4 regions of the Streptomyces sp. NPDC007095 genome follow, and region 2 is predicted to be linked to each of the others. Evidence: riboswitches for the same ligand, from Rfam matches in the RefSeq annotation. Region 2 holds a riboswitch; each other region holds the start of a gene.

The links. Region 2 has a riboswitch for cyclic di-AMP ahead of ABZ656_RS26790 (M23 family metallopeptidase). Riboswitches for the same ligand answer to the same signal wherever they lie in the genome.
Positions count from the first base shown of each region.
Region 1: another riboswitch for cyclic di-AMP. It lies ahead of ABZ656_RS00630 (LysM peptidoglycan-binding domain-containing protein); the one in region 2 lies ahead of ABZ656_RS26790 (M23 family metallopeptidase).
Region 3: another riboswitch for cyclic di-AMP. It lies ahead of ABZ656_RS14055 (transglycosylase family protein); the one in region 2 lies ahead of ABZ656_RS26790 (M23 family metallopeptidase).
Region 4: another riboswitch for cyclic di-AMP. It lies ahead of ABZ656_RS32665 (M23 family metallopeptidase); the one in region 2 lies ahead of ABZ656_RS26790 (M23 family metallopeptidase).

Region 1 is NZ_JBEYFS010000001.1:116,275-118,466, reverse strand. It holds gene ABZ656_RS00635 (HAD family hydrolase) at 1-108, shown strand, start outside; gene ABZ656_RS00630 (LysM peptidoglycan-binding domain-containing protein) at 102-812, opposite strand; cyclic di-AMP (ydaO/yuaA leader) riboswitch at 817-978, opposite strand; gene ABZ656_RS00625 (hypothetical protein) at 1,248-1,547, opposite strand; partial or broken gene ABZ656_RS00620 (CocE/NonD family hydrolase) at 1,555-2,192, opposite strand, start outside.
Region 2 is NZ_JBEYFS010000082.1:35,059-37,250, forward strand. It holds gene ABZ656_RS26785 (PP2C family protein-serine/threonine phosphatase) at 1-896, shown strand, start outside; cyclic di-AMP (ydaO/yuaA leader) riboswitch at 1,153-1,310, shown strand; gene ABZ656_RS26790 (M23 family metallopeptidase) at 1,322-2,192, shown strand, end outside.
Region 3 is NZ_JBEYFS010000033.1:20,293-22,484, forward strand. It holds gene eno (phosphopyruvate hydratase) at 1-277, opposite strand, end outside; gene ABZ656_RS14055 (transglycosylase family protein) at 629-1,348, opposite strand; cyclic di-AMP (ydaO/yuaA leader) riboswitch at 1,353-1,516, opposite strand; gene ABZ656_RS14060 (transglycosylase family protein) at 1,700-2,192, opposite strand, start outside.
Region 4 is NZ_JBEYFS010000114.1:25,505-27,696, reverse strand. It holds gene ABZ656_RS32670 (pitrilysin family protein) at 1-652, shown strand, start outside; cyclic di-AMP (ydaO/yuaA leader) riboswitch at 951-1,111, shown strand; gene ABZ656_RS32665 (M23 family metallopeptidase) at 1,124-1,888, shown strand; gene ABZ656_RS32660 (GntR family transcriptional regulator) at 2,149-2,192, shown strand, end outside.

The DNA of each region.
Region 1 (2,192 bases), on a different contig from region 2:
CGGGAGTCCCGAGAGCCCCGGCAGCCGTCCGAGTCTCCTCGGCCCCGTCAGCCCCGGCCGTCGTACCAGCCCTACCGGCCCAGCCAGCCCCACCAGTCCTATCAGTAGGGCCCGTTGACGTTGTCGATCGAGCCGTACTTCGCCGCCGCGTAGTTGCAGGCCGCCGTGATGTTCGCGACCGGGTCGTAGGGGTTCATCGATGTGCCCGGCACGTGGTACGCCTTGAACGTCGGGTCGATGACCTGGAGGAGGCCCTTGGAGGGGATACCGGCCTTGGCGTTGGAGTCCCAGTTGTTGATGGCCAGGGGGTTCCCGGAGGACTCGCGCATGACGTTGCGGTGGATGCCGTTGTAGGTGCCGGGGATCTTGGCGCGGGCCATGATGTCCAGCGAGTGCTTGATCCATCCGTCGAGGTTGTTCGCGTACGTCTTCGCAGAGGCCTTGGTGGCGGTGGGCGCCGAGGCCTTCTTGGTGGGGGTTTGGACCGTTTTGGTGCCCACGGTCAGGGTGAGGCCCGGGCGGAGCGTCGACGGGTCGGGGCCTATGACCGCGCGGTTGGCGACGTACAGCTTCGCCGCGCCACCGCTCGTGGGGTACTTCTGCGCGATCTTGGCCAGGGTGTCGCCCGCGACCACCTTGTACGTGATGAGCTGGACGTCGGTGGTGGTGGCGGCGGTGGGAGCGGCGGCCTGTGCGCAGGTCGCGCCCATGATCGGGAGGACGAGCGTGACTCCGCCCAGTCCCGCGGCGAGGATGCCCCGCGTGAGGATGCTGTGGGTCTTGAAGCTGTGACGTTTGCCTCGTGCGGACATGGCGAATTCCTCTCCGGTGCCTGCGAGGTGAGCTGTCGGGTTCGGGCGGGAGCTGCCCGGCCGCACCGTGTGTGCGACTTCACCCCTAGCCGTTCCGGTGTCCGGATCGGCGGCTTACCTGGGTCCCCCGCTCCTGCCGTGCGTGTGTGGGTGGCTGGGATATTCCGGTCGGCGGCAGGATTGGGCGGTCCGTCCGGATCGACGTGAACGTATGCGAGAGCACATGTCCGGAACAAGCCCTGATTTCCCGGTGTAGATCGCTTTCACCTGCGAAATACATGGGAGAAAATGCCCGATTAATCCGGAACGTGACACTCAACTTGCCTTGTGCAAAGGGGGAGTCGTCAAGGGGGGATAAAGAGTTCACCCCGTATGGGCGTGACCCAACTCACGCGACCAAGCAGAAATAAACCGGCACTGGCGGCAAATCGGACATCAGGCTTCGAGTGTCCCGGCCGGTGAGGCCGCGGGCGGAGCCGGGCGCACCTCCCACGCGGACAGATGCGTGTCGGGGTCGTCGTCGGGGAGCCGGCCGGCGTTGGGCTTGAAGTAGATGCCGTAGGCCCGGTATTCGGGGAGTTCGTGGCACATCAGGTCCGGGTAGGGGCCGAACTCCTGCCCCGCGTAAGCCCTGTTGACCCTCGCCACCGAGTCGGCCCGGGGGATCCCGAAGCGCGTGACCATCTCGTCGGCCATCTCGCGGAAGTACGCGAGCATCCCCTCGTCCAGGGCCATCAGGAACTCACCGGTCCGCGCCGTGCTCCTCGGGGTTGCCCATGACGCCGCCGGGACTCCAGCCCGCCGTCCGGGGGATTCTCCTCTCCCACGTCCGATGGAAGACCACCTCGTTGCCGTCCTTGCGGATCAGCTCGTTCGAGGTGATGAACTCCCGGGCGCCGCAGCTGAGTTCGGAGCGTGCCTCGACCCGGGCCTCCCAGGGCAGCTCCGGGCGGTGCAGACGGATCGACCTCGTCGAGCGGGTGCGGGCGGAGAGCGGGTCCGACTCGTCGATGGTGTACGTGTCCAGGGCGTCCTCCGTGCATTCGAGGCCGTCCGGGTGGACACGGGTGCCGTCCTGGCGAGGGTCGACCTCCACACGCCACTCGCCCCTCGCCACGTCACGGGCGACCAGGCGTTCGGGGCGGGGTTCGTCAAGGGTGGCCGGGGACGTCACTCCCAGGGGGTTCGGACTGCTCCGGCTCCTCGAAGGTGATCCCCGGGTCCGACTCGCGCGCTCGCACCGGAAGTTTCGAGGGAACTGGCCGCCGGGTCCAGGATGAACCCCGCCGCCGAGCCAGACTGGGGCCAGATCCATGGCCAGTAGGCGGAGGAGAGGGAGAGCCGGATGCGGTGGCCGGGCGGGAACGCGTAGCCGATGGC
Region 2 (2,192 bases):
TCGCGGCGCTCGTCGCGGTGCTCACGATCCACATCCGGCTCGGCATCGTCTTCAAGGTGGACGCGCTCACGGAGGTCGCCACCGTGGCGACCGTCGGCGTGCTGGCCGTGCTCATCAACATCCTCGTCCGTCGCACCGACGAACGACTCGCCTCGGCCCACCAGATCGCCGAGGCGGCCCAGCGTGCCGTCCTGCCGGAACCCGACCGGTGGATCGGCGGCCTCGACGTCGCGGCGCGCTACGAGGCCGCGCAGGCGGGCGCGTTCATCGGCGGCGACCTGTACGCGGTGCAGGACTCCCCGCACGGCGTACGGCTGGCGGTGGGCGACGTACGCGGGAAGGGCATGGAAGCGGTGGCCGCCGTCGCGGTGCTCATCGGGGCGTTCCGGGAGGCGGCCGAGCAGGAGGCCACGCCGGAGGCGGTCGCGCAGCGGCTGGAGCGGGCGCTGGCCCGCGAGGGCACCCGGCGCAAGGGCCTCGACGCCTTCGAGGGGTTCACCACCGCCGTCCTCGCGGAGATCACGCATGAGGGCGGCCTCGTACGGATCGTCAACCGCGGCCACCCGCCGCCGCTGCTCCTGCACGCGGACGGAACGCTGGTCATGCTCGCCGCCGCGAACCCCGCACTGCCGCTCGGCATGGGCGAGTTGGGCGGCTGGCCGGACCGTGCGCAGGTGGCGGAGTTCCCGCACGGGGCCACGCTCCTCTTCCACACGGACGGACTGTCCGAGGCCCGCGACGCGCAGGGGCGCTTCTACGATCCGGCCGCGCGCCTGGCCGGACGGACCTTCCCCGGCCCCGACGTCCTGCTGGCCACGCTCTCGGAGGAGGTCCGGCGGCACACGGGCGGCGCACTGACGGACGACATGGCACTGCTCGCCGTACGGCGGCCGTAGTCACGGGAAGGGACGTTCTTGATCGTTGTCACGAGGGGTGATCGGTCGATGTCCCTCCGCATAACGACTGACACACCGTCAAATAACTGCCGGGTAGGAGGGTGCGGTCAACTCGCCCGATTTCCGCCGCTCATGGTCGGTAAGTCCTGGCCAAAAGTGGTTAACGATCAGTACGAACAGCTTGGAATCCGGTACCCGTGTCTATTAACGTTCGATAACGCAGCGCGGTCGTCCCAGCCGTCACAAGAGTCGGCTCCGTGCGCACGCGCCGAATCCCGCAAGGGAACCGGGGAACCACCAACTTGGGGTGAATCGAGCGTCTTTCACGGTGGAGACACCGTGGGTTGACGCGCGTAGGAGACCTTCCTGCTCCGAACCCGTCAGCTAACCCGGTAGGCGAGAAGGAAGGAAAGGAGCACGCCCACGTGGCGTCCAACCGGCCTGCCCAGCCCACTTCGTTCCCGCCGAACGACACCCAGACTTTTGGCTACGCCTACGGCAAGGACGAGGGCCCCTGGGAGGAGTGGAACCCCACCGAGGATTCCATCCGTCCCCTCCGCGGCCGGCACCGCGTCTCCAAGCAGCGCGGCGGGGGACTCGCCCGCAGCTCCACGGTCCTGGGCGTCGGCGTCATCGCCGCCGTCGGCGCGGGCGGCATGGCCACCGCGGCGCCCGGCAAGCCGCCGGTGTCCATCTCGCTGCCCGACCTCTCCTCGGTCACCCAGTCCGCCAAGGCGCTGATATCCGACGGCGGTTCCAGCACGCCGAAGGGCTCCGCCACCCCGCTCACCAGCGCCGGTGTGACCAGCGCCGACGCCGCGCAGGGCAACAAGGACGCGGGCGAGGCACTGCGCGCCCGCATCATCCTGCAGGCCGAGTCGCAGCAGGACCAGGTCGACAAGGCGGCCCAGGCCGCCGCCGAGTCCGCCGCGACGAAGAAGGCGGTCGCGCTGGCCGCCAAGCAGAAGGACGACGCCGAGGCCAAGGTCGCCGCCGCCAAGAAGAAGGCGGACGAGGACGCCAAGCAGAAGGCCGAGGCCGCGCGCCTCGCCGAGCTCGCCAAGAGCTACTCGCTGCCCACCTCCTCGTACACCCTGACCTCCCGGTTCGGTGACGCCGGTTCCATGTGGTCCTCCGGGTACCACACCGGCCTCGACTTCGCGGCCCCCACCGGCACGCTGATCAAGGCCATCCACAGCGGCACGATCACGGAGGCGGGCTGGGCCGGCTCGTACGGCTACCGCACCATCCTCACCCTCGACGACGGCACGGAGCTGTGGTTCTGCCACCAGTCGT
Region 3 (2,192 bases), on a different contig from region 2:
CGATCAGGCGCTGCTCGGTGGCGTCGTAGCCGACGAGCTCCGGGCCGATCTGCTCGATGACGGCGAGGACGGCCTTCTCGACACCCTTGCCGCCGTAACGGTTGGGGTCACCGTCACGCAGCTCGATGGCCTCGAAGGCGCCGGTGGACGCGCCGGACGGAACGGCGGCACGACCCGTGCTGCCGTCGTCGAGGCCGACCTCGACCTCGACCGTGGGGTTGCCTCGGGAGTCCAGGATTTCCCGGGCTACGACGACGTCGATGGACGGCACGAGCATCTCCTTCTGGGATGTGACGCGGGTACGCGGAGCCTGTGATGGCTTCGCGACATGAGCCTAACCGCCTCGGGGGGATCGGCCAGCCGGTCGCCCACCCCTTGGGCAGAACTGAACGTACACATTGTTCCAGAACGGAACAAAAACGGGTACCGAAATCCGGGTACGAAACGCTCGGCACGAAACGCTCGGCACGAAACGCCGGACATGAAAAACCCCGCTCCGGTGCATACGGGGGAACACGCACCGGAGCGGGGGGCCCGTGGGGACGGGGGTGACCCTCATCGGGGTCTCCAGTGTGGAGACCCCTTTCATGAGGGACCTGTCATTCGGCTGAGGTGGAGCTGCCGATCATCAGCCGAGGTGAAGCCGCTGACCCGGGTAGATGAAGTCGGCGTCGTCGACGATGTCCTTGTTCAGCTTGAACAGCTGCTGCCAGCCGCCCTTGACCTTCTTCTTCTCGGCGATCGAGCTGAGGCTGTCACCCTTGACGACCTTGTACTCGCCGTCACCCTTCTTGACCTTCTTGCCGGTCGGGGTGGAGACGGTCTTCTCGGCGGCCGGTCGGGACGCCGAACGGGAGGCCGCGGTGTCCGTCGAGCGGGTGGCCGTGCTGGTGCTCGGCGAGCTGTTCGACGAGGAGCTGTTCGAGGAAGACGAAGTCGACGGGGTGCTCGCACCGCCGGTGTACGCGGCGCCCGACAGGCCCGTGCCGCAGGTCGGCCAGGCGCCCTTGCCCTGCGCGGCGAGGACCTTCTCGCCGATGGTGATCTGCTGCGACTTGGAGGCCTGGTCGGCGGTCGCGGCGTACGCGGTGCCGCCGTACGCGGCCCAGGTGGAGGCCGAGAACTGCAGACCGCCGTAGTAGCCGTTGCCGGTGTTGATGGACCAGTTCCCGCCGGACTCGCACTGGGCGACGGCGTCCCACTCGGAGGCGGTGGCGGCGGAGGCGTTGCCGGCCGCCATCAGCGGAGCGGCGATGGCGACACCGGTGACACCGGCGAGCGTGGCGACACGGGTGGTCCGGTTGAAAACGGTCGGACGGCGGTGCTTGCCCTTGCTGGAAAACAGCATGGAGAGATCCCCTCACCGACGCCTGCGAGGTGAGCTGTCGGGTTCGGGCGGGTGAGTGCCCGGCCGTGCGCTCTGAGCGCTCGGCTTCACCCCGAGCCGCTCCCGGTCAACTACCGGGTGCGGCACTTACCTTGGGTCCCCCGCTCCTGCCTACGGCGCTGACGCGTCGACTGTTCCCGTACGGCCGTTGGCAGGATTCGGCGTTGGCGACCGTCGGGGCCCGCTGTGGCGAGCGGTCATGACCGTAAGCAGTCGATCGGCTGAATTCCAAAGACGATCAGGGCCTTTGAGATCCATCTCTCACTCGCGCCAAACCGGACATTACACAGCGAACCATGACGCGAACTGCCCCTACTTTTCGCCCGATTCAGCACCAACTGCAAGGCTCTGACCGGGGAGGATGAGGTTCGGGTCGACGCCGACCGTCTTCTTGTTCGCGTCGTACAGCTCGGCCCATCCGCCTTCGAGGTCGAGGGCGTCCGCGATGGTCCAGAGATTGTCTCCGGCGCGCACGACGTAGGAGCCGTCGACGACATCACGGGAGGCGCCGGCGCCACGCGAGGCGTGCCGCCCGGAGGGGTCGTCGGTGCGGCCGTCCACGGCGCTGTCGGTGGTGTTCTCGTCCGCGTCGCCGCCACGGTGGCGCCCGGCGCCGGCCGTCGCGTTCTCGGACGCGCCGGAAGAGTCGTCGCCCTGGCCGGAGTTGCCCGAGTTGTCGCCCTTCGTCGATTCCGTGTCGGAGTTGTCCGCTCCCTGATCGCCGCCGCCGGTGTCGGCCTTCGTCGTGTTCTCGGTCGCGTTCCCGGTCGCCTTCGAGGACGAACCGGACGAAGACGAGTCGGAC
Region 4 (2,192 bases), on a different contig from region 2:
GACCGCCGACGACACCGGCCGTGTGATCATCGTGGACCGCCCCGGCGCGGTCCAGACGCAGCTGCTCATCGGCCGCGTCGGCGCCGACCGGCACGACCGTGTGTGGCCCGCCCAGGTGCTCGGCACGTACTGCCTCGGCGGCACCCTCACCTCGCGCCTGGACCGAGTCCTGCGCGAGGAAAAGGGCTACACCTACGGTGTGCGGGCGTTCGGCCAGGTCCTGCGTGCCGCCCCGGACGGAACCGGTATCGCGATGCTCGCCATCAGCGGCTCCGTGGACACTCCGAACACCGGCCCGGCGCTGGACGACCTCTGGAAGGTGCTGCGCACCCTCGCCGCCGAGGGCCTGACGGACGCCGAGCGCGACATCGCCGTACAGAACCTGGTGGGGGTGGCGCCCCTCAAGTTCGAGACCGCGGCGGCCGTGGCGGGCACGCTCGCGGACCAGGTCGAGCAGTACCTGCCGGACGACTACCAGGCGACGCTGTACCAGCAGCTCGCCGCGACCGGCACCGTGGAGGCCACCGCGGCCGCCGTGAGCGCCTTCCCGGTGGACCGTCTGGTGACCGTCCTTGTCGGCGACGCCGCGCACATCCAGGAGCCCGTCAAGGCCCTCGGAATCGGTGAAGTGACCGTCGTTCCGGCGGAGTAGGGGTTCGGCGGAGCAGCGGCTCAGTAGAAGCCGGCTGGAAGCCGAGCCGCACGCGGAGCGGAAGAGCGTGACTCCGTAGGGCCCGGGTGACTGAAGAGTCGCCCGGGCCCCTTTTTGCTCGGATTTCCGCTCGGATTCCGCTTGGACTTCATCCCCAAGATGTCCGTATTGGTAGGGAGGTTGCCCGTCTGCCCTGTGGCATGCACTACAAAAACCGTGATCCGTTTGTTGATTGAAAGACGCCCCGTCTAGCGTCGGGGCGGCTGTTCGTCAGGCAGTGCGCCGCGCCCGCGGCACCGGACAGTCATCGCCGAGTCCCCGTACGGCGCGAGCCAGGGGAGCCGGGGACCCATACGCAGTCCCTGGGGTGAATCGGACGCCCTCCCTGGAGGGGGTCCGTAGGAGACCTTCCTGCTCCGAACCCGTCAGCTAACCCGGTAGGCGAGAGGGAAGGAAAGGATCAGCCCCTACATGGCGTTCACCTGTGGCCCCGGGAAACACCGCCGTCCGAGCCGCGTGAAGCGCTCCACCACGAACGCCGTCGGCGTCGCCGCGCTCACCACCACCGGTGTCATCGGAACCCTGGCCGCCCCGGCGCTCGCCGCGGACGCCTCCGTCGAGCAGACCGGGCTGACCCAGGCCGTCACCCTCGGCGACAGGGTCGCCGCCCAGATTGACGCGCAGGCCGCCGCCCAGCAGCGCGCCGCCGACGAGGCAGCGGCACGCAAGAAGGCCGAAGAAGCCGCGCGCAAGAAGGCCGCCGAGGAGGCGAAGAAGGAGCGCGAGGCCAAGGAGCGTGCCGCCCGCGCCGCCGAGCGCAAGCGCCTCAACACCTTCGTCCTGCCGATCACCGGCTCGTACATCTCCACCGGCTACAAGACCGGCGGCAGCCTCTGGTCCTCGGGCAGCCACACCGGCGTCGACTTCCACGCCGCCTCCGGGACCCCGGTCCACGCGGTCGGCTCCGGCACGGTCGTCACGGCCGGCTGGGGTGGTGCCTACGGCAACCAGATCGTCCTGAAGATGCACGACGGCACCTACACGATGTACGGCCACCTGTCGTCCATCGGCGTCTCCGTGGGGCAGACGGTCACCCCGGGCCAGCAGATCGGCCTTTCCGGCTCCACCGGGAACACCACCGGGCCGCACCTCCACTTCGAGGCCCGCACGACGGCGGAGTACGGCTCCGACATGGACCCGGTCGCCTACCTCCGCTCGCACGGCGTGAACGTCTGACGCTCGCGCGGCGTGATCCTCCGACGCTCGGACGGTGTGATCCTCTGCCGCTCGCGCACCCTGGACGTCCGACGACCGGCGTCAACACTTCCGAAGCCCCGGCTCCCCACAGCCGGGGCTTCGTCGTTTCGAACGACTGTCTGTCCAAAAAATATCCATGGATTCCGGCCCGCCATCGGAAATTCAGGCTCTCTGCAATAGAGTCGCTGAACAAGCGTCAATCGACCGCGTTTCGCGGGGATTAAGGCGGAGGTCCGGTCATGCGCATTCCCGCGCACTCGGTATGCACGGCGATCCGTGACGA